DNA from 2 places in the Companilactobacillus bobalius genome. Region 2 is predicted to be linked to the other one. Evidence: riboswitches for the same ligand, from Rfam matches in the RefSeq annotation. Region 2 holds a riboswitch; the other holds the start of a gene.

Region 1 (15,429 bases), on a different contig from region 2:
CTTTTGAGGCACCATATTTTTGCATCTTTTCCATCATTTTAGGAAGAGCTGCTTCTGAACTAGCAGTTGTAAAAGCTAAAGTTACTTCGTTTTCAATAATTCTAAACAATTCATAGAAACGAACATGAAACATATGTCCAACCCCAGCCATAATGACAAAGACGAAAAACGCCATTGTTGCATAAGCAATCAGAATGAACAATGCCAATGGTTTCAAAGAGTTAAAGCCCATTTCACCAACGGTAACACCAATCAAGGCACAGACACCAATAGGTGCTAAGCGCATAACCCAATTAGTAACTTTGAACATAACATTGGCTACAGCATTTAAAGTATCAGTGATAATCTGACCTTGTTTGCCAATAGAAGCTGTTCCTAAACCAAATAGAACTGAGAAGAAGATAATTGGTAACATATCACCCTTACCCAAGGATTCGAAAATGTTAGTTGGGATAATACTCATCAAGATTGACCAAATACCCGAATGTTTGGCGGTTTTGGCGGTAGCCGTATATTGACTAATATCCGAACCTTTTAGACTATGTACATCAATAAAGGTACCAGGATGTGTAACATTAGCGACAATAATACCAACAATGATCGCTAATGTTGTCATTATTTCAAAATAAATTAAAGTCTTTAATCCTATTCGACCTAACTTTTTAATATCACCCATATTGGCGATACCAACTGTTAAACAAGAGATAACGATTGGTAACACGATCATCTGAATCATTGAGATAAACATTGTACCAATGTTCTGCATTACCTGAATGGCAGCCTTATTTTGATAAAAGACTTGACCAAGGATAATACCTAAAATCAAACCAATAATAATTTGCCAGCCTAAACTGACTCGAAAAAATCGTCGTTTTTGCACTTTTAAGTCCCCTTTGAAATCAACATAGTCTTAATTATAGAAGACTTTTTGTAAAAAATGAAATTGATAACGGTTTCAAATTAAAATATTTTTCATTCAGTTCATTTTTACGAACATTATTTAGCCCCACGCATAAAATGGTTCTACTTTTGCTTGATTTAGCCAATAAAAAAAACAGAACATCCGGTTTTTTCAAATCGACATTCTGCACTTTTTTACATTATTTTAATATTTATCTAATCTTCGCCTGATTCTGAAGCAATAATATCCAAATCACCAGAAAGCGTCCATGAAGCAACAGTTGCTGGAACGATTAAATGAATACCCTTGCTCAAATCATAGTCTTTTCCATCAACGGTAATCTTACCTTGACCATTAATTATAGAAATCAAAGTATACTTACCAATTTGGTGATGTAATTCGACTGGTTCCTTAATTTCCCAGTGATAAACTGAGAAGAATGGTGATACGGGTGGTTGAACGAATGTTGTAAACTTGTTCTTGCCCTCTTCTTTTGATTCAATATTTAATTGTGGATCTTTATGAGGAACTGTAATTGTATCCTCTGATTGTTTGATGTGAAGGTCACGTTTCTTACCAGTAGACTTTTCAACACGGTCATAGTCATACAAACGATATGTTGTATCACTGCTTTGTTGTGTCTCTAGAGCCATAATACCCTTGTTCAAAGCGTGAACAGTCCCACTTGGTACATAATAGAAGTCACCAGTCTTAACTGGAACTTTTCTTAGTAGATGATCCCAGTCACCTGACTCAATCATCTTATCAAGTTCTGCTTTGTTCTTAGCATTGTGACCATAAATCAAGTATGAACCTGGTTCAGCATCAATGATGTACCAGCATTCTGTCTTACCTAATTCATGTTCATGTTCTGCTGCATATTCATTGTCAGGATGAACTTGAACAGATAGACTTGCTTCAGCATCCAAAATCTTTGTTAGAAGTGGGAATACTTTTCCCTTAGGATTGCCGAATAACTCACCATGATTTTTCCAAAGATCATCGACATATTGACCAGCAAATTCACCATTTTCAACTTGTGATCTACCATGTGGATGACCTGAAATAGCCCAGCATTCACCAATAGCGCCATCTGGAATATTGTAACCAAACTTAGTTTCTAGCTTTCTTCCACCCCAAATTTTTTCGTGGAATACAGGCTTTAAGAACAATGGTTCACTCATAATACTTTCCCCCAAAAAATTATTCTTGCTCTTCTTTCATTGACTTATCACGATCTAAGAAGAAAATCAGAGTCTGCAATTCATTAGCCAAATCAACATAATGAACACGGATACTGCTTGGAACATTGATAATTACTGGTGTAAAGTTCAGGATACCTCTAACTCCAGCATCAGCCAATAAGTCAGCAGTTGTTTGAGCTGCATTCGAAGAAACAGTCAAGATACAGACATCGATTTGTTGCAAATGAAGTTGTTCCTTTAGTTCAGATATATCATAAACGGGAACACCACTCTTAACTGTGCCAACAATTTCCTTATTAATATCAAAAGCTGCTGCAATTCGAACATTATTAGTCCGAGAAAAGTTATAATTTAGTAAGGCGTTACCTAAATTACCTACACCAACTAGGGCTACGTTAGTACGCTTATCTTGATTCAAGAGCTTTTTAAAGAAAGCCACTAAATCGTTTACATCGTAGCCATAACCACGTTTTCCAAGTGCTCCTAGATATGAGAAGTCACGTCTTATTGTAGCACTATCTATCTTGACCCCTTCTGATAATTCTCCAGAAGAGATCTTTTTTGTACCTTCATCTTTTAAAAATTGAAAATACCGATAATAAATTGGTAAACGCTTTATTGTTGCGTTTGGAACAGTTGTTTTTGTCATAATTTACCACCATATGTGTGTCATTTCACTAACATTTATAGTAAATAAAAATCGACAAAAACGCAATACGTTAAACCTATAAAGACATAATTTATTGAATAATGATAAAATTGTGAATATATAAAGGAGTTTGAAATTGATTTTATTACAAGCACAGAACATTACAAAGAATTTTGGTACTAAAAGGCTATTCTCTAACGTTAGCTTTGAAGTACAGGATAATAGTAGAATTGGTCTAGTCGGCCGAAACGGTGTCGGCAAATCAACTATGCTCAAAATTATTTCTGATCAAGAAAGTTATAATAGTGGAAATATTGCTCTGAAAAAGGATACAAATATCGGTTACCTTGCTCAGGACTCCGGTTTGAATAGTGAAAATAAAATTTTTGACGAGATGGAACACGTTTTTGATTATCTAAAGGAACAAGAAAAAAAGATGCACACTTTAGAAGAAAAAATTGCTGACCCCAATGTTCAAGATTACGACAACATTTTGAAGCAATATGATCAATTGCAAAATACCTTCCGTCAAGAAAATGGTTACGGCTATCAATCAGAGATTCGCAGTGTCCTCAAGGGATTCGGATTCGATGAGGATGTTTGGCAAGCACAAATATCAACCCTTTCTGGTGGTGAACGTTCACGCTTGGCTATGGCTAAAATGCTCTTGGAACATCACGATATTTTACTTTTGGATGAGCCCACAAATCATTTGGACATCAATACAGTTGAATGGCTTGAAGGTTATCTCAAAAATTACCGTGGCGCACTAGTCATCATTTCCCATGACCAATACTTTTTGGACAAAGTCGTTACTGAAATTGTTGAGATCAATCATCACTCATCAACTCATTATTCTGGTAATTACTCTTTCTATTTACAAGAAAAGAAAAAAAATCAAGAAGTAGCCTGGAAACATTATGAAGAGCAACAGGCTGAAATTAAGAAGACTGAAGAGTATATCCAAAAGAATATTGTCCGTGCTTCCACTACCAAGATGGCTCAAAGTCGTCGTAAGAAGTTGGAACATATGGATGTCTTGGATCGTCCTGACAGTGATCAAGGCTCAGTTCATTTTAAATTTCAAATTGATAAGGAAAGTGGCAATGACGTATTACTCGTCAAAGATGCCGCTATCGGTTATGAAGACCAAATTATGTCCGAACCTATCAATTTAGATGTCAAAAAGGGTGAACGTGTTGGTATTATCGGACCAAACGGTATCGGTAAATCAACTTTTCTTAAATCTATCTTGGGACAAATCCCAATGATCAAGGGAACATCTCAGTTTGGTGCCAATGTTCAAGTTGGTTACTACGATCAGAATTTGAAAAATCTTGATCCAAAAAAAGATGTTCTTCATGAAATTTGGGATATCTATCCTCGTTTAGATGAACAAGTAATTCGTAATATGTTGGGAGCTTTCCTTTTCAGTGGTGACGACGTACTCAAACCTGTTGCTGGATTATCTGGTGGTGAAAAGGCTCGTTTAACTTTGACAAAATTAGCTATGGAACACGATAACTTCTTAATCATGGATGAACCTACTAACCACTTGGATATTGACAGTAAGGAAGTTCTTGAAGATGCCTTGAAGAATTTCGAAGGAACTGTCCTCTTCGTTTCCCATGACCGTTACCTATTGAATACTCTAGCTGATCGTATCGTTGACATTGGCGAACATGGTAGCAAGATCTATCTTGGTGATTACGATTATTACTTGGAGAAAACGACTGATCATTCAACTGAAGAAGCACAAACAACTTCTAATGTCAGCGAAAAGAAAGTTCAGTATCAACAATCTAAGGAACAACAAAAACAAGAACGTAAATTACGTCGTCAAGTTGAAGACTTAGAGAAACAAATTGCTGAACTAGAAGACAAAAATACTGCTATTCAAAAAGAAATGACTAAAGATGAGAATCTAACTTCTTATAGCAAGTTGGCCGATCTTCAAAAAGAACTTGATGAAAACAAACAGCAACAAGATAAAGTTGAAGAAGAATGGACCGAAAAATCTATTGAACTAGAAGATTTTTCTGATTAGAAAATAATTTGATTTAGTAAAGAAAAACGGCCTCTATTAAGAAATTCAAGTAAGGAAAGATATATCTTGAATACTTAATAAGACTGTTTTTTTGTTGCTCAGCTTCTCCAAATTTGATAACTTAATTTATAAAGAATATTTCCAAGGGAGCATAACCATAAAACAAGAAAATTTCTTAATCAGATTCTTTAAGGGAGTCATCATCGCTTTAGGTTTCATCTTACCAGGAGTTTCCGGTGGTGTTTTAGCCGCCATCATGGGTATCTATGAACGAATGTTAAGTTTTATGGCCCACGTACGTCAAAACTTCAAACGTGACTTTCTCTATTTCTTACCTATCGGAATTGGTGGCATTGTTGGAATAGGCATTTTATCCAAACCTCTTGACTATCTTTTGCAAAACTATCAAGTAATCGTCCTCTGGGGTTTTGCTGGAACAATCATTGGAACTTTACCAACCCTATTCAAGGAATCGACATCCCAAATACCACGAAATAAATATGACATTACTTGGTTCTTAGCCAGCTTTGTCGGCGGAGGAATTTTTCTCTTCTTCATGAGTGAAATTTTCGGCACCATCCCAGCTAACTTCTTTGGATTCGTTATTGCGGGTATCCTAATTGCTTTGGGTGTCTTAGTACCTGGATTAAGCCCTTCAAATCTACTGATAATTTTGGGACTATATACACCAATGTTAAAAGGTTTTAAAACCTTTGACCCCTTAGTCTTCATCCCTATTGCAATTGGTGGTGTGATTTCATTATTGACCTTCTCCAAAGCTATGGAAAAATTAATTCAACAGCATCATTCAAAGGTTTATCATTTCATCTTAGGCATCGTCTTGGCTAGTACTGTTTTAATCCTGATTCCTAATCCATATACAAATGACGGAATTTCTTACGTTGGAACAACTGGCCTTGATATTGCTCTAAGTCTAGTTTTCTTCATTATTGGTTGCTTATTAGCACTCTGGATGAGTAATTTAGAAGATCGTTACAAGTAAAATTACAAAAAAATACTGCCAATAGATTTTTAAATCTATCGACAGTATTTTTTTATAGTGTTTCACTCAACGTCCATTTAATTTCGCCTGTATAATCGCCTGCAAGGTTAGGAAAGCCATTCTTCAGTAGAATACCGTCATCCTCACTCCAAGTGTCTGTAACGTCCGTATTTTGGATTTCACCGCTATTAATAGTATCTTGTTGAGCAATTAATGTATTATCACTCAAAGGTTGGGCATTTGAATTTTTATCGATAAAGTATAGTGGTTCAAAATAACTATTATCCTTTTCACTAAACAAACCAGTTGACTGGGCCGACAATTTCCATTTATATCCGGTACTGTTAACATTGATATCCCAATTACCGGAACGTTTGACATACTCACCGATTTTAGAACCAGCATTGATTGTTTGGAAACGATAATTGTTGACCGCTAACTGTAAATTCTTTTCTGATTTGATTTTAACCTGATATTCCAAAGTATTGGAAATACGATCTTTGGAGTCTGATAGTTTCAACTTGAATGTATAAGTCTTACCAGCTTCCAGACCGTTCAAGGTATAAGGAACGTCATATGTTCCCGTTTTTGCACCTTTATCAACCTCAATATCACCTTTTTGTACCCCAGGGAGTTTATTACCATCTTGATCGTAAACTTCCAAATTGCTCAATAATTCCTCACCATCAAAGGTTGAACCCTTCAGATAAGAAATATTACCTTGAAAATGAGCTTCATCGCCTAACTCTAATTCTTGTGACAGGGAATTAGTATTTTCAATATGTAAAATTTCATTATCGACAACGAAGTCAGGACTCATCGTATCACCTGTATAACTATCAGCTTGATAACTAGTGTTAATTCCTGACACGTTTGTTGTTATTGGAGTAGAACTTTCCGGACCTTTAACGATTCCATAAACCTCAATATTAGAATTATCTCCAATCGCATTCATCGATGGAATCTTTACGTCAAAACCTTTTACAGTTTTATAACTTGGTGGATCACTCTCATACTTGCCTGGGATTGTTATTGTGACATCTTTTAAATCGGATTTATTGATTTCTTGTGTTTTAGTAGTTCCATCTTCATCTTGATAAGTCATCTTACCAATGACACCATTCTCGTCACCATTGTACTCAACATACTCTGGTAATCCAACTGTAGCTGTAATTTCACCAGAATCGGAAATACCACCACTGTAAGACAATTTTTGTTCCAATTTAATTTCATCACCATCACTAGTATGCAATTCTTTAGTACTACCTAAAGTCTTACTACTATTCTTTGTAATATCAGTAATCTGTGAAGTCCCCTTCATATCAACAATTGAAGGCATTTTTTCAATAACCATATCTAAGTCAGCAATCGATGACTTTGGAGAACCTGTTGAGGCAGTGAATCCCCAGCGAACCTTCTTGTCGTCATTAGTTCCTACCAGCTTAGAAATATCGATACTAAAAGTTTTACTATCCTGTGAAGTCTGCATCTTATCCGTACCATCAGGGAACTTATCATTAATTAAATACGATAGTCGAGCTGTAGTCCCTGTTGTTGGTGGTGTATAAGTGATTTTAAGATGACGCCAACCATTACGTGGATCTTGCGTTTCTGAGTTAGCAACCTCAAGACCATCGTAACCAGTGAAGTAAGAGTTATTTTGAACTGGACCACGATGCGTCAAATTGTAAAAGTAATTATTTGTAAAAATACCATAGCTATTTTCCATATAAGTAGCGGTATCCCCCGGATAATTCCAAGCAATATGTTTTTCTCTCAATTGGTTCATAACAATATTACCGGCATTGGACATTGAAAAACCATCAAAATCCAAGTAATCATTGACTGAATTAAAAGTGGATCCAGCAGTATTATTTAAATAACGGTCAAATTCAATAGCTACACTCTTTTGAATGCCATCGGAAGCACCAGAAAGTTTTGTTGTGGTAGTTTTGTTGTCTGGAGTTCCACCACCCCAAACCCCCAAAGTCTCACCAGCAGTGGGGGCACCATTGCTACGAGAAATAGCTTGATCACCTAAATCATCATTTTGAAGTACAAAAGCAAATCCATCATAACCATCAATTTTACTTCCTCCATAAAACCAAACTGAAATTTCTTGTGACTTACTCAAATCAAAATAATTATAAGTTTTATTACCGTTACTATCTTTGACGGTTCCCCAAAAAGAACCAATCTGTTGCTTCTGCGTACTTGATCCATCCAACAATTGAATGATATCAGTCGAATCATTATTAGAATCACCCGCACGAATTATCTTATTAGAACTTTTAAAAGCTGTAGTATTGTTTGTTTTCGTATTCGTATAGTATTCTGGAGCCGTAATAAAATCATTCAGCTTCATACCTTTAGGCGCATGCTCATATACACTAGTCCTATCTGGAACTGAATAAGCCTGAACCGTAGTAGTTTTAAGCAATTGAATGAACGGCAAAAGAAATATAATCAAATAAAGAAATCTTATACGTTTCTTCATAAGACCAACCTCCTTGTCAAACATTAATATTTTATCTATGTAAAAATATTATATAATATAGCATTATTTTATATATATCATTTTCAACTAATTTTATTATCAAATATTAATTTTTATCAATAAATATAGCATTCTTGATTAGGGCAAAAAAAATAAGTTATCAATTTAATTAACTTTGAATTGATAACTTATTTTTATCTTTGTAAATATTTATTTTTTATCTTATAAGAGGTTTCGTCGATGGCTTTAATCGCATCTGAATATTTACTCTCAAATGCCAAAGTTGTTTTAAGACTACTGTTTTTGAAGCCCAATAATTTTTGATAATGTAATACTTCTTTTTGAGTAAACTCAGTTCCCGACATCAATCCCAAGATAGGAAATTCCTGTGTCTCTTGAGCTACAAAGTGCATGATATTGCAAAAATCAATTTCATCATTCATCGAACTATTTACGGCATATTGATTCAAAGATCTGTCTTTAATTTGAAAATCATTGACATGTTCCATGCCGCTTTGCCAAGCCAGATTCCAAATTTTATTTTTAAGATCATATTTAACTTGATACCAAGATTCATCTTCCATTGTGGCAAACACATCATGATCTGATTCAAAGACTAATACCAAGTAGTTGTAAATCTTGAAATCTGAAGAAACAGATAAGTTGGTGAATGGAATAAATAAATGGTCGATGTCGATTCCTGCATCAAGCATCTTCAATCTCTCAATAATATGCATTTTTAAATCAGTTGAAGTTTCATTTTCAGCCGGATCAAATTCAAAACTAGGAATTTCAAAAGTGCCATTGTTAGTGGCTTTCGTATAAATCCCATCAGTACTCTTATCATACTTTAGCAGCACATATGAAATAACCGTTCTATTTTCCATCAATTACACCTCTCATCTTTTTTACCACAATTTTCTAGATTTATTAATCCCTTTTTACAAATAATTAGTATTATTTGCAATTTGTATATAAAAATACCTCTATAGTCAATGTTCAACTTAGAGGTATCCATTTATTCCATATCAAAATCTAAGCTAGGATCAGCATTCAAATCTAATTCAGCAAAATCACCTTTATCATATTGAATCTGAGCCATTGCACCGATCATAGCGGCATTGTCACCACAAAGTCTTAATGGTGGGAAAACTAATTCCATATCCATATGACGTTTTTCGATTTCTTCAGCCAAACGTTTACGTAAGCCTTGATTAGCGGAGACACCTCCACCGACAATCAATTGCTTAACTGGATGTTGTTTCAAAGCTCTAAATATCTTATTGCTCAAAATATCCAGGACGGCACCTTGGAAGCTGGCAGCCAAATCATCTTTATTCAACTGTTCATGAACTTGATCAGCGTGATGAACACGATTGATGAAGGCACTCTTCAATCCACTGAAACTGAAGTCCAAGTTATCTTCTTGTACCATTGCTCTTGGAAAATTGAAAGTATCCTTACCTTTAGCAGCCATCTGATCAACTTTTTTACCAGCTGGATAATTAATTCCTAAGATACGGCCGATTTTATCATAAGCTTCACCAACAGCATCATCCCTAGTATCACCAAGGGTGTGGAAAACTCCAGGAGCTGTGACTAAAACAATCTCCGTATGTCCACCAGAAACTAACAAGGACATGAATGGATATTGTAGGTCAGTCACGAAATTAGCTGAATAAATGTGTCCAGCTAAATGGTTAACTTTGATCAAAGGTAGATTGTGTGCAAATGCTACTGTTTTAGCAGCCATGATTCCAATCAACAATGAACCGACTAAGCCAGGACCATAAGTTACGGCTACAGCATCGAGATCACTATAACCAACTTTTGCCTCGTCCAAAGCCATATTGATACAACGAGTTACTTCTTCAACGTGATGACGGCTAGCAACTTCTGGTACTACTCCACCAAAACGTTGATGACTCTTTATTTGTGTTGCAATAATATTTGATAAGATTTCTTTACCATTTTTAATAATAGCGACTGAAGTTTCATCACAACTACTTTCAAATGACATTATTAACGTATCTTTTTCCACAATGTTCTCCCCTACAAATCAACCATCATTTCTAAAGCATCGTGATGATTTCTAAAATAATACTTTTTGTGCACCGTTTTTACCTTAAAGCCAAAAGCTTCATATAAGGCAATTGCAGCATCATTAGTTACATCAACCTCTAATGACATTTTTTCGAATTCACGTTTGCGACAATATGCAAAAGCCTGATTCAATAATAAATGTCCAATACCTAAATTCTGATAATCACTGTTAACCGCCAAATTAGTGATATGTGATTCTGTCCTATCACTCAGTGAAATACCGATAAAAGCTACGACACCAGTCTCATTAACCAATGACAAATAGAGCGCATTCTTATTACCAATTTCCATTTCAACGATATCAATTGGCCATGGTACCGGAATTGGATAAATTGTTTCTTGAATTCGCATATATTCAATCGAATCATCTGGAATAGCCTTTCTTAAGGTAAATTCCTGTCCATCGATCGTAACTAATTGTTTTTCAAAATCAAATTTTTCCTTCTTATTATTAGATAAGATATTTTTAAACTTCTTCAACATAGGAAACATTTTTGTCTTCCTTATTACCTTTAGCGTACCAATCATGTTCCGCCTGAGTTAAACGCAAGTATGTCGGGATAAAATTATCAATATCCTTAACAGCTCTAGTTGTCTCTGCAATTTTAGCCAACTTGCCAGCATCTGGCAATGAATCTTCACTCATAACTATTGTTGCTTCAGGAAATTGTTTTTGAATTAATTCTTGTAATCTAGGCGTAGCGTTAATGAACTCCAATTCATTAGGCTCATATTGTTTTAATGTTTCAAATAGATTGGCCATTGAAGTGTGATGATCCGCAACAACAGTTAATAATCTGCCATCACGATTTGTTACATAAACACCAGCAAAAGCATTATCATTTCTGGCATCCATTAAAGGAACCAAGAGATGTTTTTTGTCACCATTTGCAGCTAAGAGTTTCAAACTAGAAACTCCTACTAATTTTTTATTTAAAGTATCAGCTAAAGTTTTAGCTACTGTCACAGCAATTCTTACACCTGTGTAGGAACCTGGACCTTTGGCAACAGCAATCAAGTCGATATCAGCCATTGTAAGCCCTGCTTCTTGCAACCCATTTTGAATATCAGGTAGTAAGGAAACACTGTGCGTTTTCTTCTCAGTTGACTCTATGTGTGCTAAAACTTTGCCATCCACAACTACTGCAACGGATAACGGTTTATTTGATGTATCAAATGCTAATATTTTCATTACGTTTATCCCTCATTCTTAATAGAATTATTTTAACACATAATTTTAAACAAAAAAAAATCGACCTATCGGTCGATTCTATTAAATTTCGAATTATCTATCCATCTCAATACGATGAAAAGAAGACCAGTTTGATAAACCAAACTAAATGCCTCTTTCGCAATCCTTGGTACTAACAACGTCAGATAAGGTACATTGGTCATCATGTGAATCCACAAAGTATTAAGTCCAGTATTAACAATTACCGTAATCAATAAGACCGTGATAAATGTTCTTAAAACTGTAACCTTGTGATTGTGTAACATGTAACCATAAATCACTCCAGATACTAAAGCAGTTAAAGTGAAACCTAAGAAGAAACTGCCTCCCGTTGCCATAATCGTATGACTGATAATATCTGCTAAAACATTAGCAATTCCAGCCTTTACGGGACCAAAGTAATATCCCAACAATCCAACAGCAATGAAGCTAAACCCTACCTGCATCATGTTGCTACCAATCGACAACTTTGACAATACCATTTGCAATGCTATTAACAAAGCCATCCACGTAATTCCTTGAACACTAACGACTTTCGTTCTACTGTTCATAATCGACATCTCCCAACGGAGCTGCCACAGAATATAAAAGAGACATATATAAAGTGGCGAATGCGGAAACAAGATCGCGAGAAAATCTCTTCGTCCGATGTTCACATTCCGTTCCATCGGCACTTAACGCCTTGAATCCTACCCCAAATATTTTTGAATACTTAAATATGGTAGCACAATAAAATAACTATACAAGTAATTGGTTTTTGGATAAGGTTTTGCTAAGGATGTCGCCCTCCGCAACAAGCACTATTGCTCTGGAACACGGAACTATATAATAAAAATCATTTTCTCGTCAATATTAAAATCCGCAAAATAAAAAATCAGAACACTATCTAATCCGGAGCAAGAATTGGGAATGCGTTCAGCTATGAAATTATTGTTATCGGCTTTGCCGATTACAATAAGGCCGACTTCGGAGATCCATTATTTTGCACGAAGTGTAAAATGATTAGCTCCGAATCGCGCCCATAGCGTTCCAATGCATTCCCAATCCTTGTGGAGGATGGCATCAAATGCTAACTAAACTAAAGAACCACTATCCCTATTTATCTTCCCATCCTAATTGAGCAATAACATTCAAAGTATCACCATTCTTTATCCAATGAGTTGATGTGTGGTTTTCTGAATCTACTTTAGCGAATGACAATGGTTCGCTTTCCAAATTAAGTTCTTTTTCATACTTAATGTCCATACTCTTCAAATGATGACTGGCAATATAATCTGTATCTAATGTATCTACCATCCAATCAAAATAGTAAGAGTTATTAACATGTTTATTAACATCGATATTATAGTAACCAATATGTTGTGGTTGTTTGAAATCATAATCTTCTGGCACACGTAAACGAGCAAATCTCTGAATTCGATTAACTTCTTCAGCACCAAATTTATTTTCCAAACGATCTGCAGCACTAACAATCTTACGCTCTTTAATGTCGATCAAAACAAAAGCACTTTGGGCTTTAACCATGACATTGCCGTCCATATCTTCAATCCAGAAATCACGATAGAAAAAGTACTTATTGTAGCTTGTTGCTTGTGTAGTAACTTTTAATTTCTGGCCTAAACGTGGCATCTGATTGATATCCATATGATATTGAACAACTACCCATCCTAAGCCATTGTTCATAACCATCTCTGTACTATCAGCATCAGCTTGGTGTAATTGTTTTTCGGAAGTTAGTAACATAATGTCGATCAAAGCTGATAAACGAATATCACCTGTAAAATTGGCAAAATAATATGGTACTTCTACTTCCATTGAATATGTTTCTCTATCTGTCACTATTCTTCTTCTCCAATTCCATGATAAAGGTTATACACAGTTTGTTTCTTCAAACCGTTGTCGGCGGCTACTTCTTTGATAGCCTTATTAGGTTTCTTACCATGGTCAATCAAGTTATCCACCGCTGCTACTAAGTCAGCATCTGAACTAACTTCTGTCTGATCAGCTGGTTTTCCTGCAATTATTAAGACATACTCACCTTTAGGATCGTTTTCTTCATAATATTGAGCCACATCTTGTAAACTACCACGCAAAAAAGCTTCATGTATTTTAGTTAATTCACGGGCCAAAGTTATCCGGCGCTCTGGACCAAATTTAGCAATCAAATCTTGGATTGTCTTCTTTACTCGATATGGTGACTCATAAACAATCGTTGTTTCACTACGATTAGCTAAATCTACTAAAGCTTCAGTTCTTTCTCTTCCTTTACGAGGCAAAAAGCCAAAGAAATAAAATGGCTGTGGTTCTATACCAGAAGCTATTAGCGCCGTTATTGAAGCTGTCGCACCTGGTAGTGGGACTACCGGAATTTCTTCCTTAATGGCAGCTTTAACTAGTTCCTTGCCCGGATCACTGATTGATGGAGCTCCAGCATCACTAACTTGAGCAATTTTGAGACCAGAATTCATTTTTTCAATTAATTCAGGAATTCTTTGAGCAGTATTATGCTCATGAAAACTTATTAATTCTGTCGGTATTTCAAAATGATTTAATAAATTTTTAGTATTACGCGTATCCTCAGCTGCTACTAAATCTGCTTCCTTTAAAGTGTTAACAGCTCGAAAAGTCATGTCTTCTAAATTACCAATGGGCGTTGGCACTAAAAAAAGGCAGCCCTTCGAATTATCAACAAAACTCCTTTGTTCCTTCATTCAAATAGCTCCCCTTACTTAAATCTTTTTAACTTTTTTATTCTTTTTCCAGTTAGTTCCGTACAAAACATTCATGCAGAAAAGACATTCCTCGTCATTATCGCGGTGTGAACCGTAATATTGTTGGCAAACATGGAATCCTTTGCGATATAGCTTTTCCAAATTCAATCGCGAACCAGATAACGTGTTACCATTAAAATCCTTTTCCTCGTAGCCAACCTTTTCTAAATGTTTGCGAAGATTTTGGTTTTCCAACTTAATCTCTTCGTTTTTTTCCAAAGTATCGGATAGTTCCTCTTTTAGCAAAGAAACCTTTTTACTTATATCATTTAGTTGATTTGTGATTGTTTCAAATTCATCATATAAATCTTTCTCTGCCATGATTTCACCTACTAATCCACAAATTTTAATGACAAATCTTCTAAAATTGCTTGAAACGATACATTACTTTTCCACATCTGTTCGGCTGTGAATAAGTCATCAGACATCTTTACAATTTTTTTGATCCCTTTATTTGAGAGTAAATCTTGCGTCGTTAATGTTGATTTTTCTAAATTGTACCTAATTGATAATATATCACTAAACATTTGATTCAACATGTCGAAAACCAAATGTTGCTGATTTTTATTCTCTACTAAAGGCATGATATCAGTCTGAATGTCGATAAAACTATTTATTTTTTGTTTATTGATTTCTTTTAACCAATTCGTAATTGCGGTTAATAACGATTGGTACTTATCAGCTGTAATACTTTCCAAATATTTAATATCGGTGACTTTCAAGGCATTTTCAGCTTGTTCTTTTTTGAATCCTTCGTTGATTAAACTTTCGATTTCTTCTTCATTACTCTTATTCGACAAATGAAAAATCTGTACACGTGATTGAATCGTTGGTAAAAGTTGTTTTGCAGAATCAGCCAATAAAATAATCATCAGATTACCTTCTGGTTCTTCAATTGTTTTTAACAAGTTATTACTAGCTGCGTTCGTCATCTTCTCAGCTTCATCGATAATCAAGATTCGTCTTTTTCCTTGTGTCGCCGTCATATTAGCTTCTTTTTTAAAGAATTTAATATCATCGAC
Region 2 (15,429 bases):
CCAGAAAAGCTTTCATTTATCATTATGGGCTTTTCAAACTTTGCAAATAAACAAATTCTTAAAGGGTTAATATTTTTAGTTGCTGAAGTTGGATTTTTATTCTGGCTAATTCGCAATGGTATTCATGCTTTAGCAATGTTGCAGACATTAGGTACAAAAAAACAAGGCTTGGTATATAACTCCAAGTTAGGTATGGATGTGTTACAAAAAGGTGATAACTCCATGCTTATCCTCTTGTTTGGTATTGCAGCAATTTTGATTTGTATAGTTCTAGTAATTCTTTATATCGTTAACTTGAAGAGTGCAAGAAATATTTATGAACTTAAAGCAGCTGGTAAACCACTTCCATCTACTAAAGATGATTTAAAGAGTCTTTTGAATGAAAGATTCCATCAGACTCTTATGACAATTCCTCTAATGGGTGTATTGTTCTTCACAGTTTTGCCACTGTTATATATGATTTCAATTGCTTTTACAAATTACGATCATAATAATTTACCACCAAAGAATTTATTTACTTGGGTAGGCTTTCATAACTTTTCTAATGTTATTACTGGTGATATAGCCTCAACATTCTTCCCAGTATTGGGATGGACTCTAGTTTGGGCTGTAATAGCCACAGTATCATGTTTCTTCTTTGGAGTTATTCTAGCTCTATTGATCAATACAAAAGGAATTAAACTCAAGAAAATGTGGCGTACAATCTTTATTTTGACAATGGCTGTTCCACAGTTCATTTCACTATTGATTATGCGTAATCTTTTAAACGATGCTGGTCCTATTAATTCTATCTTGAAGAGTTGGGGTTGGATTAGTAAATCTATTCCATTCCTAACAGATCCAACAATGGCTAAGTTCTCTATCATCGTAGTTAACCTCTGGATTGGTATTCCAGCCACTATGTTAATTACAACTGGTATTATTCAAAACCTTGATCAAGAACAGATTGAAGCTGCCGTTATGGATGGTGCTAATAAGTTCCAAATCTTTAGATCTATTACATTCCCACAAATTCTTTTCGTTATGATGCCATCTTTGATCCAACAATTAATTGGTAATATCAATAACTTCAATGTTATTTACCTATTAACTGGTGGTGGACCTACAAACTCAAATTACTATGGTGCCGGATCAACCGATTTGCTTGTAACTTGGCTATATAATTTGACTGTAAATACAATGGATTATAATTTAGCTTCTGTTATTGGTATTTTGATCTTCATTCTATCTGCCGTATTTAGTTTATGGGCATACACACATACTAATTCATATAAGGAGGGATAATAGAAATGGCAAAAAGAGAAATTAATTATAAAGCTCAAAAGAAACGTACTAAAATACTAGTCTATGCTATCCTGACAATTATGTCTGTTGTGTGGTTATTCCCAATCGTGTGGATTGTATTGAACAGTTTCAGACAAGAAGGTGGAGCTTTCGTTCCATATATTATTCCAAAGCATTTCACATTATCAAATTATACAAAGCTGATTACTGATGCTTCAGGCAACTATCCATTTGTCCGTTGGTTTGTTAATACATTAATCGTTTCCGTATGTACATGTGTTTTGTCAACCTTCATCACAATTTCAATGTCATACGCCTTGTCTCGTTTAAGATTCAAGTTACGTAGACCATTTCTAAAGGTTGCTTTAGTTCTAAACATGTTCCCAGCTTTCATGAGTATGATTGCTATTTACTACATTCTTAAGGCTCTAAACCTAGCTGGTAGTTTACTAGCTTTGATCCTAGTTTATTCAGCCGGAGCTGCTCTAGCATTCTATGTTGCCAAGGGATTCTTCGATACAATTCCAATGGCCTTGGATGAATCAGCTATGATCGATGGTGCCAACAAATGGCAAATCTTTACTAAAATTACATTACCATTATCTAAGCCCATCATTGTTTATACAGCATTGACAGCATTCATGGGTCCATGGATGGACTTCATCTTTGCTAAGATTATCATGGGTGATGATGTTAAGAATTACACTGTTGCCATCGGGTTATATTCAATGATGACTCAGACAACTGCTAATTCACTATTTATGACATTCACCGCAGGATGTGTTCTGATTGCGATTCCTATTACATTACTCTTCATCTATATGCAGAAGTACTATGTCGAAGGTGTCACATCAGGTGCTGTTAAGTAATTTAGCTTTAGAACTTTGATTCTGGAAACTTGAATTACTAAATTCGTATAGTTTATCTGGCTCTGCATTTAATTAACTCAATACGTGAATGTCTTGAATTTATTTAATGCAGAGCTTTTTTTATTCAAATTTTTTAAAAATGAGAGGTTATTTCAATGAATACACCAGCAATTTATCATCGCCCAGACAGCGAATTTGCATATCTATACAAAGATAATTTAATGCATATTAGATTAAGGACCGCTCGCGGAGACGTCAAAGAGGTAGGGTTACTTCATGGTGATCCGTATACGCTAGATACAGATCATTGGCAAGATCAACCAACGCCAATGAAACGCTATTTGACGACGGACTTGTATGACTTTTGGACTATTGAGGTTACAGAGCCATTCAAACGTATTTCCTATGCATTTAAGGTTACTGGTAACGATGGTATAACCATATTCTATGGCGATCATGGTGTGTTCTCATTTGAAAAGAGCGTCTACGATAGTCCTGATAATTACTTTAGATTGCCATATTTCCACGAAGTGGATCGTTTCAAGGCACCAGAGTGGGTCAAAAAGACCGTCTGGTATCAGATTTTCCCAGAAAGATTTGCTAACGGCGATAAGTCTAATGATCCTGAAAATACTTTGCCATGGGGTTCTAAAACTCCAAGTGCTACAGATTTCTTTGGTGGAGATCTACAAGGTGTTATCGACCACCTAGATCATTTAACCGATTTGGGCGTCAATGGAATCTATTTCTGTCCTATCTTCAAAGCTAAGTCTAATCACAAATATGACACAATTGATTATATGGAAATAGATCCAGCCTTTGGCGACAAAGCTACTTTTAAAAAATTAGTTCAAGAATGCCATAAACGTGGTATTAAAGTTATGTTGGATGCAGTTTTCAATCATATGGGGGACAATTCATCACAATGGTTGGATGTTGTTAAGAATGGTAAAGATTCTAAATATGCTAACTGGTTCCATATCAACAAATTCCCAGTATCATATAAGGACGTTGGTTTCGAACAGGCCAAGAATATTTCTTACGATACCTTTGCCTTCACACCACATATGCCAAAATTGAATACTGCCAATCCAGAAGTTAAAGAGCATTTGCTGAAGATTGCTAAGTATTGGATTGAAGAGTTCGATATTGATGCTTGGAGATTAGATGTAGCAAATGAAGTTGACCATGAATTCTGGCGTGACTTTAGAAGAACTTGCGACAGTGTTAAGAAAGACTTCTATATTTTAGGGGAAGTTTGGCACTCCTCACAAGGTTGGCTCCAGGGAGATCAATTCAGTGCTGTAATGAATTATGCTTATACTGATTCGATTTCTAAATACTTAATTAAGAAACAAATTCCAATTGAAAAAATGGTTTCAGATATCAATGACCAATTGATGCTCTATCGTGATCAAACAGATCAGATTCAATTCAATGTTTTAGATTCACATGATACAGCTCGATTATTGACTGAAACGAATGATGATAAAGATTTAATGAAACAAGTACTAGCTTTCACATATTTACAACCAGGTGTGCCATGTATCTATTATGGTGATGAAGTTGGTATGGATGGCGGCAATGATCCTGAATGTCGTAAGTGTATGGTTTGGGATAAATCTCAACAAGACTTGAATCTATATGATTTCTTTAAACATTTGATTGCTTTTAGAAAAGATAATCAAAAGGTTCTTTCTGAAGGAGAAATGGTTTGGGAGAAGATTTGTGATGATGGATTATTGATCTTGAGTCGTAAATTAAATGGTACTGAAGTTAAAGTTATTTTGAATGCAGGCGATGCTCCTAAACAAGTAACAACTAGTCAGAGTGTAGTTTTGAGTAACTTAGTTACAGAAAATAATCATGAATTAACGGTTGATCCTAAAGGATTTGCATTAGTTAAATAGAGAGGTGCTTAATTTGCAAAAACATTGGTGGCAAGAGACAACAGTATATCAAGTTTATCCCCGCAGTTTTAAGGATTCAAATGGTGATGGAGTTGGTGATCTTAAGGGAATCATCAGTAAATTAGATTATTTAAAAGATTTGGGCATCGGTGCAATTTGGCTTTCACCAGTTTACCGTTCACCTAATGATGATAACGGTTACGATATTTCTGATTATCAAAATATCATGCAAGAATTCGGTACGATGGCAGATATGGATGAATTGATCAATCAGGCTAAAAAGAGAAACATCCGTATTGTTATGGACTTAGTCGTTAATCATACTTCTGATGAGCATAAATGGTTCATCGAATCAAAGAAGAGTAAAGATAATCCTTATCGTGATTACTACATTTGGCGTGATCCTAAAGATGGGGACGTACCAAATGATCTTCAATCAACCTTCAGTGGTCCAGCTTGGCAATTCGATGAGAAAACCGGTCAATATTATCTTCATCTCTTCAGTAAGAAACAACCTGATTTGAATTGGGAAAATGAAAAAGTTCGTCAAGCCGTATATAAAATGATGAACTTCTGGATTGATAAAGGTATTGGCGGTTTCAGAATGGATGTTATCGATTTAATCGGTAAGCAACCAGATAAGATGATCACTGGTAATGGTCCTAAGCTTCATGATTATTTACAAGAAATGAATAAAGCAACTTTCGGCGGTAAAGATATGCTGACAGTTGGTGAAACATGGGGTGCTACTCCGGAGATTGCTAAACTTTATTCTGATCCTAAACGTCATGAATTATCAATGGTTTTCCAATTTGAACAAGTTGGATTGGATCAACAACCTGGCAAAGATAAATGGGACCTTCGTCCATTACAAGTCGGTGAACTAAAACAAGTTTTAGCTAGATGGCAAACAGAATTGGATGATCAAGGTTGGAATTCTTTATTCTGGAATAATCATGATTTACCAAGAATTATTTCTCGTTGGGGTAATGATAAGGAATATCGTGTTGAGAGCGGTAAGATGTTCGCCATCCTCTTACACATGCTGAAAGGAACTCCTTACATCTACCAAGGCGAAGAAATTGGTATGACGAATAAGCCAATCAAAGACTTTTCTGAAATTTCTGATATTGAGAGTCGCAACATGTATCTTCAAAGAATTGATGAAGGTTATAAGAAAGAAGACATTATCAAGTCTATCAATACTAAGGGACGCGATAATGCTAGAACTCCAATTCAATGGGATGAAACAGAACATGCCGGCTTTACAACAGGAACTCCATGGTTAGGAGTAAATCCTAATTACAAGTCAATCAATGTTAAAGCTGCTTTAGCTGATAAGAATTCACTCTTCTATACTTACAAGAAATTGATTCAGTTGAGAAAAGACAATCCAATCATGATATGGGGTGATTTCAAATTACTCGATACACAAGATGAAATTTTTGCCTTTGAAAGAGAGTATCAAGGTGAAACATGGTTGATTGTCAACAACTTCTCTAATAACAGACATAAGCTACAGTTAGCAGATGTTAATGTTGGTGAAACAATTATTCAAAATTACGATCATAAGATTACCGATGTTTCTGACTTAGAATTAAAGCCTTGGGAATCATTTGCAGTGAAAGTAGTGGTCTAAAATGGCAGATCAAACATGGTGGAAAAATGCCGTAGGCTACCAGGTCTATCCTCGTAGTTTTAAGGATTCCAACAATGACGGTATCGGTGATATCCGCGGAATCATTGAAAAACTTCCTTATTTAAAGGACTTGGGTGTTAATTTTATTTGGGTCAATCCAATTTATAAGTCACCTAATGTCGATAATGGTTATGATATTTCTGATTATGAAAGTATCGAACCTGAATTTGGAACGATGGATGATTTTAAAGAATTATTAACTAAGGCTCATGAAATGGGCATTAAGGTTATTCTCGACTTAGTTGTTAATCACACCTCGGATCAGCATCCATGGTTTATTGAATCGCAAAAGAGCAAGGATAATCCATATCGTGACTATTACTTGTGGGCCGATGCAACGCCGGGTAAAATGCCAAATGATTGGAAGAGTTTCTCTGGTCATTCAGCTTGGACCTATGATCCTAAGACTGAACAAGCATATTTCCATGTTTTTGCAGCTCAACAACCAGATTTGAATTGGAAGAATCCGAAAGTACGTGAAGATATTTATAAGATGATTCGTTGGTGGCTTGACTTAGGTATTGATGGTTTTAGAATGGATGCCATTAGTCATATACAAAAAGAACCATGGGATTTCAAGATCAAAGATAATCCATGGGCACCATTTATGAATGTCAAAGGCATTGATAAATACATGACCGAATTACGTGACATTTTCAATGAATACAACGTTATGACGGTTGGTGAAGCCAGTGGGGTTACAAGTCGTAAAGCGATTAATTGGACTGATCCTAACCGTTCAGGCTATATCAATATGATTTTTGAACTTGAGCAGAATGTTCAAGAAGGAAAACCTGGTGAACAACGTATTAATCCTTTAGGCTTCAAGAAAGTTCTAGCCAGATGGCAACGTGACTTAGCTGATGGTGGTTGGAATGCTCTATATGTTGAAAATCACGATAATCCAAGATTCAATACCGTTTTGGGAAATGAAACTAAACATTCAGCTAAGGCCATCGCTGCAACCTACATGTTGTTGAGAGGAACACCATTTATTTATCAGGGTCAGGAATTGGGGATGACAAATTTCCCATTTACCAAACCTGAACAAATGGATGACGATGATACAAAGGATCGTGTTGATCAAAAGATTGCCGAGGGACATACACCAAAAGAAGCGATGAAGATCATTTCTCATTGGTCACGTGACAATGCTCGGACACCAATGCAATGGGTTAATAAAGCCAATGCTGGTTTCTCAGATAGCAAGCCTTGGTTAGCAATCAATGAGAACTATCATACGATCAATCAGGCCGATGAAGCTAACGATGCAGATTCAGTTTTGAACTTCTACAAACAATTGATTGCTTTAAGGAAGAGTCAACCAGTGTTTGTCGATGGAACATTTGAATTGATTCTTGATAATGATCCAGACATCTTTTCCTACATAAGACAGGATGATAAACAAGAATATCTTGTCATCAGTAATCTCAGTCAAAACGAACATGAAGTTACGATGCCAAATAAGATCGTCAAAAATAAATGGCAAGTTAAGTTAACTAATACTAATAATGAAGAAATTGAATTGAACAAGAATATGACCTTACAGCCATACGATGTTGTAGTAATGGAAAAAATTAATTAAAAGATAAATTTATATATGGTGGGTTTGATTATGAAAAGAATATTTGAAGTGGCTCCTTGGAATGTAGTCACACACAAATTGGATAAGGAAAATAAACGATTACAAGAAAGTTTAACTAGTTTAGGTAATGGTTACATGGGAATGCGTGGTAATTTTGAAGAAGATTACTCAGGCGACAGTCTTCCTGGTAGCTATCTAGCTGGTGTATGGTATCCTGATAAGACTCGTGTTGGCTGGTGGAAGAATGGCTACCCAGAATACTTTGGTAAAGTTATCAATGCCGTTAATTTCATTAAGATGAACTTTTTAATCAACGGTTCTAAATTGGATTTATACACTGATAAAATCAGTGACTTTACACTTGATCTTGATATGAAAAATGCCGTTTTGAAGCGTTCATTTATCGTTGAAAAAGATGGCGTTAAAGTCAAATTCAATTTTGAAAGATTTTTAAGTGTTGCTCAAAAAGAACTATCTGTTCAAAAGGTCAGCTTTGAAAACTTGTCAGATGATTCTGTTGAAGTTAAAGTTATTTCTTCATTGGATGCTAACGTAAAGAATGAAGATGCTAACTATGATGAACACTTCTGGGAAGTTTTGGAAATTACTGATAACAGTATCATTGCTAAAACAAAGCCAAATGATTTTGGTACACCAAGATTCACATCAGGTATGCAAGTTGGTTATGTAACTGGACTTAAAGAAGTCGATCAAACAGTCGATAAATTGGAAACTAGTAAGACTTTCGTAGCTGATTTGAAGGCTCATGAAGTTGGTACAATTGAGAAACGTGTTGCTGTAGTTACATCACGTGATTACGAAACAATTGATGACTTAAGAGATGCTATGGAGGGTATTGCTGCTAAAGTTAGTGGTGTTTCCTATGAAGACTTGTTAAGTGCACATGAAAATGTTTGGAATAATCGTTGGAATCAATCTGATATTAAGATTGATGGGGACACTGATGCCCAACAAGGTATGCGTTTCAATCTCTTTGGACTATTCACAACATATTCTGGTGAAGATTCACGTTTGAACATTGGACCAAAAGGTTTCACTGGTGAAAAATATGGTGGGGCTACATATTGGGATACCGAAGCATTCTGTATTCCAGTTTATCTAGGAGTTTCTCAACCAGAAGTATCACGTAATCTATTAATGTATCGTTATAACCAATTAAAGGGTGCCTATATCAATGCCCAGAGACAAGGACTAAAAGGTGCGTTATATCCAATGGTTACTTTCAACGGTATTGAATGTCACAACGAGTGGGAAATCACTTTTGAAGAAATCCACCGTAACGGCGATATTGCTTTTGCTATTTATAACTACACTCGTTATACAGGTGATAAGTCATTTGTTCTTCATGAAGGTAGCAAGATGTTGACTGAAATGTCACGTTTCTGGGCTGACCGTGTTCATTACAGCAAACGTAACGAACAATATATGATTCATGGTGTTACTGGACCAGATGAATATGAAAATAACGTTGACAACAACTGGTACACAAATTTCTTGGCTCGCTGGACTCTGAAGTATACACTTCAAATCCTTGGTGAAGTAAGTAAAGATCAATTTGAAAAGTTGAATGTTTCTAAAGAAGAAATGGATCAATGGCAAGATATTGTAGACAAAATGTATTTGCCATATGATGAAGATCTTGGAATTTTTGTTCAACATGATGGTTTCTTGGACAAAGATATTGAACCAGTCAGCTCAATTCCAAGTGATCAATTACCAATCAACCAACATTGGTCATGGGACAAAATCCTACGTTCACCATATATCAAGCAAGGTGATGTTCTTCAAGGTATTTGGGACTTTATTGATGATTTCTCAGAACGCGAGAAGAAACGTAACTTTGATTTCTATGAACCATTAACAGTTCATGAATCAAGTCTTTCACCAGCAATTCACTCTGTTTTGGCCGCAGATTTACATTATGACCAGAAAGCGGTTGCATTATATGAGAGAACAGCTAGACTAGACTTAGACAATTATAATAATGATACTGCAGATGGTTTGCATATTACTTCAATGACAGGTGGCTGGTTAGCCATGGTTCAAGGATTTGCGGGCATGCGTGTTCACGATGATGGTACTTTGAGTTATAAGCCATTTTTACCTAAGAAATGGAATAGTTACTCATTCAGACAAGTATTCAGAGGTCGTGTCATCGAAGTAGCCGTCAAGGAAAATGGATCAGAATTCAAGTTGGTATCTGGTGATCCACTTCAAATTCAAGTCAACGATAAACCACTAATGCTAAAATAATTGTAAACTTAAGATGCCTGGAAGTTATTTCAGACATCTTTTTATCAAAGGAGTTAATAACGCGATATGGTAAAATTTGAACAAATTAAAGGTTTCATCTTCGATTTAGATGGTGTAATCGCTAATACATCAGTCTATCATGCAAAAGCATGGCATCAATTAGCAGATAAATTGGGCGTTACATGGACTGAGGATTTAGCTAACCAACTAAAGGGTGTTGGTAGAATGGATTCACTTAACTTGATTTTAAAGTCTGGTGGTAAAGAAAACGATTACACTGAAGATGAAAAAGTTAAGTATGCTACTGAAAAAAATGATAATTATTTGAATCTTTTAAAGGGATTGACTGATAAGGATATTCTCCCTGGTATGAAAGAATTTATTGAAGATTTAAGTGCTAATAATTACTTAATTTCATTAGCCTCGTCTTCTAAGAATTCGCCTAAGGTATTGCAAGCTTTGGATTTGGAAAAATACTTTGATGCCAGAGTTGATCCAAGTACTTTGAAGAATGGAAAGCCAGATCCAGAAATTTATGTTCGTGGTGCCGAAGTATTGAACTTGAAGCCTGAAGAATGTATCGGACTTGAAGATGCTGTTTCAGGTATTAAATCGGTTAATGGTGCTCATGAAACATCTGTTGGTATTGGTGATCCGGGAATCTTAAATGAAGCCGATATTAACTTCACTGATACGTCACAAGTAACATTAGCAAATATTAAGAAGGCAATGAACTAAAAAGAGGGGTAATAAAATGGGCGTTTCAAAAACAATTTTTGGGGAAATTGATTCTGAACCGGTTTACCTCTATAAAATTACTAATAAAAATCAAACAAGTATTAGTATTATGAGCTATGCTGCGACTTGGCAAAATTTTGAAGTCGTTGAGGATGGTAAAAAACATTCATTGATTGAGCATTTTGATAATTTGGAGGACTACATTAAAACACCTTATCAAGTTGGTAAAACAATTGGACGTGTAGCCGGAAGAATTAAAGATGCCACCTTTAAGATTAATGATGCGAGTTATCAAATGGAACAAAACGAAGGTGAAAACTTTTTACATGGCGGTAGTCATGGACTTCAGTATCAAAACTTCTCCAGCCGACAAATTTCTAATAAGGCCGTGATGTTTAGTCATACTGTAAGAGGCGAGGATGGCTTTCCCGGAAAACTTGAGGTCAATGTTATTTATATGTTGACTGATGATGATGAAGTTTACGTTACTTATGGAGCAAATACGGATCACGATACTTTGTTCAATCCAACTTGTCACGTCTATTTCGATGTTGATGACGAAAATATCAGTCAGCAACAGTTACAAATAAATTCTGATAAATTCCTAGAAGTTGATGATGGTAAGATTCCTACAGGACAATATTTGCCAACTGAAGGACCTTATGATTTCAAGCAATTTAAGACTATTGGTAAAGGATTGGATCAATTGTCCTTATTAGATAAGCATGAATACGACGATACCTTTGTCGTTGATGGACATGCTGCTACAATCAAATCTGATAAACGTGCCGTTGATTTGTATACGGATCGTAATGGTATGGTTATTTTTACCGCTAATCCTGAAGATGCTCAAAAGGCAGCAAAATATGATTATAGTTGTTTGGCAATGGAATTACAGACGTTGCCAGATGCTATTCATCATCCAGGCTTTGGAGATATTGTTTTAAGTAAGGATAAAAAAGTAGCCTATACTAATAAGTATAAATACCGAAAATTAGATTAGAGACTGTATTCATTAATATTGCCGTGTCATTTAGTTCAAATGAATATGTTAACGAATTTAACATTTTAAATTTTAGTGAAAAATAATCGATATGAAAATTCTGAAATTAGAATTTTTGTACCGATTTTTTTTATATTTATGGATACGTGTTATACGAACTATATACATAAAATCTATTGACCGTGTTCGCTATTGGACGTTATATTAAAAAAGTTAAATGAATAAGGAGGAAAATAATAGTAATACCACGATTTAAAAATAAAAGGATAACAGAGTAGAGAATAAAGCGTTAAGTGTCAAAAAGACGGAATGTGCTTTTGAACGAAGAAGTAAATTCGCGGTTTTATTCTCGCATTCGCTGCATAAAAGATATGTAGCAGCTCTAAGAGGAGATGCTCAAAATGAACAAGAAAAACAGTATTTATGCAATTTCAACAATGGGTCTTTTAGTGGCAATGATGATTGTCTTAACTAATTTTTTAAGTATTCAAACACAATTTCTACGTATTTCATTTGAATTTATACCACAAGCCATTTTAGGAATGTTTTTTGGTCCACTCTGGGCCGGAATTTCATCAGTAGTAGCTGACGTTGTCGGAACAACGCTTTTTGGTAAAGCCGGCTTCTTCATTGGTTTTACATTAAATGCGCTTATTTCAGGTGTGTTATACGGACTTTTCTTCTACAAAAAAGAAATTACTTTAAAAAATACTTTCATCTGCGTTTTACTAAATACTATTATTATTAGTTTATTCTTAACACCACTATGGTTATCGATCATGTATCATGTACCATTCTTTAATATGGGACTTTGGATTCCTAGAATTATCAAAGCAGTTGCTATGCTCTTTATTCAAACAGGCTCAATCATGTTCTTTGGCAAGGCACTGCCACTAAAAATGCTTGCTAGTCGTTACATGGCAAAGGGGTAAAAATGTTTACAACAGGTTCAGAAGTTATTGAATGGATTATTTCACGAGGTTATTTTGGCAGTTGTCCAGGATTAGAACGTATTACTGAATTATTACGTCTACTCGGTAATCCTGAACGAACCTATCCAACGATTCATGTTGCAGGTACTAATGGAAAAGGATCGACAACACGCTATTTGGCTAATTTATTACGTGCTGATGGCCTAAGGGTGGGTACTTTTAATTCGCCATTCATAAAGGATTTTGCTGAACAAGTGGAGATCAACGGACAAGAAATTGGCAATTCTGATTTAGTTAAACTGGGTAATCAGATTAAACCGTTAGTTGAACAAATGGATAATCAAAAGAAATTTTATGGTATAACTGAATTTGAAATTCTTACTGGGTTAGCATTTTACTATTTTAAAGGACGAGTGGATTTAGCGATTATTGAAGTGGGTATGGGTGGCCTGCTAGATAGTACAAATGTTATTGAACCAGAATTGATCGCCATTACGACGATTGGATTAGATCATACTGCTTTTTTAGGGGATACAATTGAGAAAATTGCTTATCAGAAGGCCGGTATCATCAAAGAAAATACGCCATTGGTCGTTGGAAATGTTTCTGAAGCTGCTCTGAAAGTCATTAAGACTCAAGCACTTAAGAAGAATTCAACGGTGTATGTTTGGGAACGGGATTATCAAACGGATTATCGGGGATTTGTTGAACAGCAGTTTGAAAAATTTGATTTTCGTAATCATGATATAAAATTGAAAAACTTAGAAACGCCACTTATAGGTCATCAACAAGTTGAAAATGCAGCTGTGGCATTAGAGATGTATTATCTCTATATGCAGAAGCATGATTTATCATTTGATAAAGAACAAATTATGCACAGTTTATTGCAAACCAGATGGCCGGCTCGAATGGAGATTATTAGTTCAAAACCATTAGTAATTATGGATGGGGCCCATAATCCTCACGCTATTAAACGGTTAAAAGAGAATCTTTTGAGTGACTATCAGGATTATCATGTAAGAATACTATTTTCGGCCATTGTTACCAAGGATATTGGAACAATGCTGGAAGAGTTATTACAGATACCTAATGTTGAAATTACTTTGACCACTTTTGATGATAAAAGAGCCTTGAGATTAGAAGATTTCAAAGCTTGGCAACCACGGATAAAGTTAAGTGCAGATTGGCGTAAAGCTTATCGAGAGTTAAAAGATAATTTGAAATCTAATGAGTTACTTTTAATCGCAGGTTCGCTATATTTTTCATCAGAAGTACGTTCACAAATCAAATAAGAGATTGAGATGTAATTATTCAAATTATGTCTCAATCTTTTTTGTTATTCAAAAAATGAATTTGTCTAAATACAAGATAAGTATTAGACGAATACCCGTCCTACCCTTATCCTAAGGATAAAGAGGTAAGAAAATGGATGCGTTAGATAAAGCTTTAAAGGGTGGAGTTCTGGATTATAACGAGGCTGATTTTAAATTGGTTGATCAAACGGTAGAGAAGAATACACAGATAATTAATGAGATTAATTATCAAAATCATACAATTGATGAACGTCGGGAACTGTTCAGTCGCTTGTTTGGTTATCAAGTTCCTAGTACTAGTGATATTAAAGCACCGTTCAATGCTGATTTAGGCTGTCATACTTTTGTTAAAGGGAATGTCTTTATCAATAAAGATTGTTTCTTCATGGATTTAGGTGGTATCTGGATTGATGAGGGTGCTAAGTTGGGTCCGAGAGTGAGTCTAATTACAGTGAATCATGGTGAGGCTCCTGCAGAAAGAAGAACTTTGATTACCAAGTCAATTCATATTGAAAGGAACGTTTGGTTGGGAACTGGTGTCACAGTACTTCCTGGAGTGACGATTGGAGAGAACTCAATTGTTGGAGCAGCTTCAGTAGTGACTAAGGATGTGGCTCCAAATAGTGTTGTAGTTGGGTCACCAGCTAAAAAAATAAGAGATGTTAGGGGATAACTTATGATGACAGAACATGAAAAATTATTAGCAGGACAAGAGTATGATTATCGAGATTCCGAATTACAGCAGATGATTGTACGTGGTAAAAAAATGATTCAAGAGATCAATACTCAAACTGATGTCAAAGAAAGAAATGAGACAATGAAATCATTGTTCAAACACGTTGGAACTAATTTAACAATTAATGGTCAATTCGGTGCTATCTATGGTTCACATATCATTTTTGGCGACGATAATTTTATCAATGGTAACTGTTACTTTCAAGATTCCAATTTAATTACTTTGGGTGATCGTGTCATTGTGGCTCCGGATACTAAATTTTACTGTGGTGAACATTCAATTGATGCCAATCATCGTTTTGGTGTTCATGAGGATGGTAGCCATTATTTGATTACCCACACAGAACCCATTTCAGTTGGTAATGATGTTTGGATCGGCGGTAATGTGACGATTATCGGTGGCGTTCATATTGGCAATAACGTGATTGTTGGTGCTGGAGCTGTAGTTGTAAGTGATATACCTGATAATTGTGTTGTGGGTGGCGTTCCTGCTAAAGTAATCAAGAAATTACCCAGCTTAAAAAAATAGTGAGGTAGATAATTGTGAAATTACTAAAGAAACCAATTTTCAGTTTGTACAAATTAACCATTGATCCTAAGAACAGACAGGATTTTCTAGCAGAAGGGATGAATAATCTAATAACTTCTCACAGAAATGAAGCAGGTACTTTGATGATGTGTGCTACACACGAAGATGAGGCTGGTAGTGTTAATTATATTTTTGAAATGTATCAAGATGAAGCAAGTTATCAAATTCATGCCGCTTCACCACAATTTCAACGTTATGCCAAATTTGCTCAAAAGGTGGTTCAATCTAAGAAGATTCACAAATTGAACTTAGAGACACTTCATGCGAATGATCAAGTGTTAGAGATTAAAGATGAAAATCCGTATTTTGCTCGGTTACTTGAGATAACTACAGATTATAGCAAGTTAGAAGTTTTAAAGAGCATCTCTCAAAATACCATAGCCAGCTTTGTAAGTAATATTGATTCTGATCATTGGGTGATAATTGATATTTTTCAGAATAAATCAACTATGGAGAAGGTAAATATTAGTCAACAGTTATCAAAAATTTCGGCTGAAT

Evidence for each region. A riboswitch is a leader RNA that binds a small molecule or an ion and turns the genes downstream of it on or off. The one in region 2 is predicted to bind tetrahydrofolate.
Region 1: another riboswitch for tetrahydrofolate. It lies ahead of LKACC16343_RS04815 (folate family ECF transporter S component); the one in region 2 lies ahead of LKACC16343_RS00265 (folate family ECF transporter S component).

Annotation. Positions count from the first base shown of each region.
Region 1 covers NZ_MYFM01000002.1:344,373-359,801, reverse strand. Annotated here, with positions in the region: gene LKACC16343_RS04865 (cation:dicarboxylate symporter family transporter) at 1-880, opposite strand, end outside; gene manA (mannose-6-phosphate isomerase, class I) at 1,117-2,085, opposite strand; gene LKACC16343_RS04855 (redox-sensing transcriptional repressor Rex) at 2,105-2,755, opposite strand; gene LKACC16343_RS04850 (ABC-F family ATP-binding cassette domain-containing protein) at 2,892-4,802, shown strand; gene LKACC16343_RS04845 (DUF368 domain-containing protein) at 4,954-5,805, shown strand; gene LKACC16343_RS04840 (L-type lectin family protein) at 5,858-8,302, opposite strand; gene LKACC16343_RS04835 (hypothetical protein) at 8,497-9,189, opposite strand; gene tsaD (tRNA (adenosine(37)-N6)-threonylcarbamoyltransferase complex transferase subunit TsaD) at 9,321-10,343, opposite strand; gene rimI (ribosomal protein S18-alanine N-acetyltransferase) at 10,355-10,897, opposite strand; gene tsaB (tRNA (adenosine(37)-N6)-threonylcarbamoyltransferase complex dimerization subunit type 1 TsaB) at 10,872-11,597, opposite strand; gene LKACC16343_RS04815 (folate family ECF transporter S component) at 11,663-12,187, opposite strand; THF riboswitch at 12,240-12,335, opposite strand; gene LKACC16343_RS04810 (acyl-[acyl-carrier-protein] thioesterase) at 12,732-13,475, opposite strand; gene rsmI (16S rRNA (cytidine(1402)-2'-O)-methyltransferase) at 13,475-14,347, opposite strand; gene LKACC16343_RS04800 (DNA replication initiation control protein YabA) at 14,366-14,728, opposite strand; gene LKACC16343_RS04795 (DNA polymerase III subunit delta') at 14,740-15,429, opposite strand, start outside.
Region 2 covers NZ_MYFM01000001.1:41,577-57,005, forward strand. Annotated here, with positions in the region: gene LKACC16343_RS00225 (carbohydrate ABC transporter permease) at 1-1,284, shown strand, start outside; gene LKACC16343_RS00230 (sugar ABC transporter permease) at 1,290-2,153, shown strand; gene LKACC16343_RS00235 (glycoside hydrolase family 13 protein) at 2,309-4,063, shown strand; gene LKACC16343_RS00240 (glycoside hydrolase family 13 protein) at 4,077-5,702, shown strand; gene LKACC16343_RS00245 (glycoside hydrolase family 13 protein) at 5,704-7,347, shown strand; gene LKACC16343_RS00250 (glycoside hydrolase family 65 protein) at 7,378-9,621, shown strand; gene pgmB (beta-phosphoglucomutase) at 9,688-10,359, shown strand; gene LKACC16343_RS00260 (aldose epimerase family protein) at 10,376-11,362, shown strand; THF riboswitch at 11,631-11,725, shown strand; gene LKACC16343_RS00265 (folate family ECF transporter S component) at 11,755-12,294, shown strand; gene LKACC16343_RS00270 (bifunctional folylpolyglutamate synthase/dihydrofolate synthase) at 12,297-13,586, shown strand; gene LKACC16343_RS00275 (LbetaH domain-containing protein) at 13,720-14,280, shown strand; gene LKACC16343_RS00280 (maltose acetyltransferase domain-containing protein) at 14,284-14,871, shown strand; gene LKACC16343_RS00285 (putative quinol monooxygenase) at 14,886-15,429, shown strand, end outside.